Regions from separate parts of the Ruminococcus sp. BSD2780120874_150323_B10 genome, predicted to be linked through region 1. Evidence: a T-box and tRNA genes for the amino acid it is inferred to sense, from the RefSeq annotation. Region 1 holds a T-box; the other holds one or more tRNA genes.
The links. A T-box is a leader RNA that pairs with one kind of tRNA and senses whether it is charged. The one in region 1 lies ahead of alaS (alanine--tRNA ligase), so its partner is inferred to be a tRNA-Ala.
Positions count from the first base shown of each region.

Region 1 (2,189 bases):
TCTATTATTCTAAAATATAATTAAAATATTACTCTCTGCCGTATTTTTTGCGTACTTCTTTCATTTTGCCGCAGCTCATTTTGCCCTCGGGGCAAGCACCGAACAAACACGCAGGACCGCAGTTTTTGAATAAATGCGGAGCAACTTCAAGACATTGTTTAAGCATTTGCTCGGCAACATCTCTGATTTCCCACTGTGCACGGTTACAGCAGCGGTGTGCAAAGAAATTCTCAAGACTTCTTGCATTAAAAGTGCAGACAATTTTTGTGGTTGATGCGTTAGGAAGAATAAATCTTGCGTCTTCATTCGCTTTTTTTACAAAAGCATTGAATTTTGCTTTGTTTTCGTTTCTGAAGTTTTCTATGACTTCTTCATCGTTATCGTCGCAGTTTCCTGTTGCCTCTCTGATATATCCTGCAACAAGTGCGTCACGAACCTCGCTGTAAGCCTTTGACTGCATTTCTATTACTTTGTTATAAGCGGCAAGAGCCTTTTCGTTTTTTGCAATTTCAGGCGGTGTTACAAAATCAAACTTTGTGCCGTCAACATAACGCTGCGACTGCTGACTGTAAGATGCGATTCTGTGTCTTACAAGCTGATGTGAGCAGGCTCTTGAAATGCCCTCAATGCCAAAGGTAAAAGAAGCGTGTTCAAACGGACTGCCGTGCCCGATGCTTGCAAGCATATCTATAAAATCAGCGGTCTTTTCCTCAGTAAGACCATCTCTTATATTTGATATTTCGGACGGTGAGTAGCAGAGTTTTGCTGCCATTGCAACCGTCATTTCGGGATTTGGCGTATAAGTAAGTAAAGTGACTTTTGCACTCAAAATAATCTCCTCCAAAGCGATATAAAAACATATATAAATGTATTATCCAAAGCGATATAAAAACATATATAAATGTATTATATCATTTTGTGTCGCAATATGCAACAAAATTAATGCGATTGTTGCGGTACGAAAAAAGAAAAATATCAGAAAATTTCCGATATTCACTTGACATTGTGAATAATTAGTTTTATAATGCTACTGAATAAAAAGTATATGTAATTGGCGTTGACGGGATTAGCTGTATCTCGTTCTTTCAGAGAGAAGTCGGTCGGTGCAAGACTTTATGAATGTTTACAGCACGCTACCCCTGAGCTCTGTGTGACTAAGCACAGCGTATATCTGCGTTAAGGATTGTAATCGTAAGATTACTCAAAGAGGGTGTTTAAGCACCAATTTGGGTGGTACCGCAGGAATTATTCTCCTGTCCCATTTTTATGGGGCAGGATTTTATTTTGCAAATTTTTTAAGGAGAGATTTTTAATGGAATGGACAGGACTTAACGAACTTCGTGAAAAGTTTCTTTCATTTTTTGAGAGTAAGGGTCATTTAAGACTTCCGAGCTTTTCACTTGTTCCGAAGGACGACAACAGCCTTCTGCTTATCAACAGCGGTATGGCTCCTATGAAAAAGTATTTTACAGGTGAGGTTACACCGCCGAGAAAGCGTGTAACAACCTGTCAGAAGTGTATCCGTACTCCCGATATTGAGAGGGTAGGCATTACTGCCCGTCACGGCACATACTTTGAAATGCTCGGTAACTTCTCTTTCGGTGACTATTTCAAGCACGAGGCTACAGCTTGGGCATGGGAGTTCTTTACAAAAGTTCTCGAAATGCCTGTTGATAAGCTCTATGTATCTATTTATGAAAACGATGATGAGGCTTACAAGATTTGGACCGAAGAAATCGGTGTTGAGCCATCTCATATGGTAAGACTCGGCAAAGAAGACAACTTCTGGGAGCACGGTTCAGGTCCTTGCGGTCCTTGTTCGGAGATTTACTTTGACCGTGGTGATGAAAAGGGCTGCGGTAAACCTGACTGTCATGTCGGTTGTGAATGTGACCGTTTCGTTGAGGTATGGAACATAGTGTTCTCACAGTTTGAAAACGACGGCAACGGCAACTACACTCCGCTTGCTCATCCTAACATTGATACAGGTATGGGTCTTGAAAGACTTGCTTGCGTAATGCAGGGTGTTGATAACCTTTTCTTGGTTGATACTGTTCAGAATATTATGAAGAAGATTTCTGAAATTACAGGTGTAAATTACGGTGAAGACGATAAAAAGGATATTTCACTCCGAGTTATCACCGACCATATCCGCAGCACAACATTTATGATTGGCGACGGTGTTCTTC
Region 1 covers NZ_JADNHD010000001.1:253,180-255,368, reverse strand. Annotated here, with positions in the region: gene thyX (FAD-dependent thymidylate synthase) at 29-829, opposite strand; T-box leader at 1,049-1,264, shown strand; gene alaS (alanine--tRNA ligase) at 1,313-2,189, shown strand, end outside.

Region 2 (2,189 bases), on a different contig from region 1:
CTAGCCCTAAAGCTATTTCGGAGAGAACCAGCTATCTCCGGGTTCGATTGGAATTTCTCCGCTACCCACACCTCATCCGCTACCATTTCAACGGGAGTCGGTTCGGCCCTCCATGAAGTTTTACCTGCACTTCAGCCTGGACATGGGTAGGTCACCCGGTTTCGGGTCGAATACAACTGACTTCATGCGCCCTTTTCAGACTCGCTCTCGCTACGGCTTCACACCTTAAGTGCTTAACCTTGCCAGTTACATTCACTCGCCGGACCATTCTACAAAAGGTACCCGATCGTTCGTTGATGAACTTTCGGTGCTTGTAAACACAAGGTTTCAGGTTCTCTTTCACTCCCCTTCCGGGGTGCTTTTCACCTTTCCTTCACAGTACTTCTTCTCTATCGGTCACCGAGTAGTATTTAGGCTTGGAGGATGGTCCCCCCGTATTCCCACCGGGTTTCACGTGTCCGGCGGTACTCTGGATACAGTCTGATGTCTTAACTTTTCGCCTACAGGATTTTCACCTTCTTTGATTGCCCTTCCCATGACATTCGGCTAAATCTCGACAATTCATTATACTGTCCGAACCCCTAACATATTACTACATTAGGTTTGGCCTCTTCCGCGTTCGCTCGCCACTACTTACGGAATCTCAGTTGATTTCTCTTCCTCGCCCTACTTAGATGTTTCAGTTCAGGCGGTTCCCCTCATATACCTATGTATTCAGTATATGATGATTAGACTTTCCTCTAATCGGATTGCTCCATTCGGAAATCTACGGATATAACGCTCACTTACAGCTCCCCGTAGCTTATCGCAGTTAGTCACGTCCTTCTTCGGCTCTCGGTGCCAAGGCATTCCCCTTGTGCTCTTTGTAGCTTGACCATATGAGATATCTTTTGGTTCTTCTTTGTAATGTAAATTACTCTTTTTTCGCAGTTTAATAAGCCATTAGTTTTTAACTAATCTTTTATTACCCTTTAAGCTAATTGTAGTATTTATTACCTTCGTTTAACGCTTTCTCTTATTTGAGTTTGTCAAGTTTCATTCTCTTCGCTATTCTTTAAAGGCTTCGAGATTCAACTCTTCTTGTTAAAACCTGTCAATAATTACTTTTCTCGCTTTATCTGCTATACTTTATTCAGTTTTCAAGGTACTTTCTTTGAGTACTTTCGTACTCTTGGTGGGCTTAAGTGGACTCGAACCACCGACCTCACGCTTATCAGGCGTGCGCTCTAACCGGCTGAGCTATAAGCCCATATTTCCGGCTTTTCGGTTATTCCCTCAAGCCTTTGGTGGAGATAAGCGGGATCGAACCGCTGACCCCCTGCTTGCAAAGCAGGTGCTCTCCCAGCTGAGCTATACCCCCGTATATCTCGGGCAGGACCCTGAAAATTAAACAACGATTAAATAAATTTTTCCGTAACTGACCTTGGATGTTATATCAGCTTGTTTCATCTGATAAATTCTCCATAGAAAGGAGGTGATCCAGCCGCACCTTCCGATACGGCTACCTTGTTACGACTTCACCCCAGTCGCCAATCCTACCTTCGGCAGCGTCCTCCTTGCGGTTAGACTACTGACTTCGGGTATTACCGGCTCCCATGGTGTGACGGGCGGTGTGTACAAGGCCCGGGAACGTATTCACCGCAGCATGCTGATCTGCGATTACTAGCAATTCCATCTTCATACAGGCGGGTTGCAGCCTGCAATCTGAACTGAGAACATTTTTAGGGGTTTGCTCCACATCGCTGTTTTGCTTCCCTCTGTTTATGTCCATTGTAGTACGTGTGTAGCCCAGGTCATAAGGGGCATGATGATTTGACGTCGTCCCCACCTTCCTCCGTTTTGTCAACGGCAGTCCTATTAGAGTGCTCTTGCGTAGCAACTAATAGCAAGGGTTGCGCTCGTTGCGGGACTTAACCCAACATCTCACGACACGAGCTGACGACAACCATGCACCACCTGTCTCTACTTTCCCCGAAGGGCACCTAACATATCTCTATCTCGTTAGTAGGATGTCAAGACCTGGTAAGGTTCTTCGCGTTGCTTCGAATTAAACCACATACTCCACTGCTTGTGCGGGCCCCCGTCAATTCCTTTGAGTTTCAACCTTGCGGCCGTACTCCCCAGGTGGATTACTTATTGTGTTAACTCCGGCACGGAAGGGGTCAGACCCCCCACACCTAGTAATCATC
Region 2 covers NZ_JADNHD010000035.1:961-3,149, reverse strand. Annotated here, with positions in the region: partial or broken rRNA gene I2E21_RS12050 (23S ribosomal RNA) at 1-876, opposite strand, end outside; tRNA gene I2E21_RS12045 (tRNA-Ile) at 1,173-1,249, opposite strand; tRNA gene I2E21_RS12040 (tRNA-Ala) at 1,285-1,360, opposite strand; rRNA gene I2E21_RS12035 (16S ribosomal RNA) at 1,468-2,189, opposite strand, start outside.
Region 2: it has a tRNA-Ala gene. The T-box ahead of alaS (alanine--tRNA ligase) is inferred to sense a tRNA for this amino acid. The anticodon was not compared.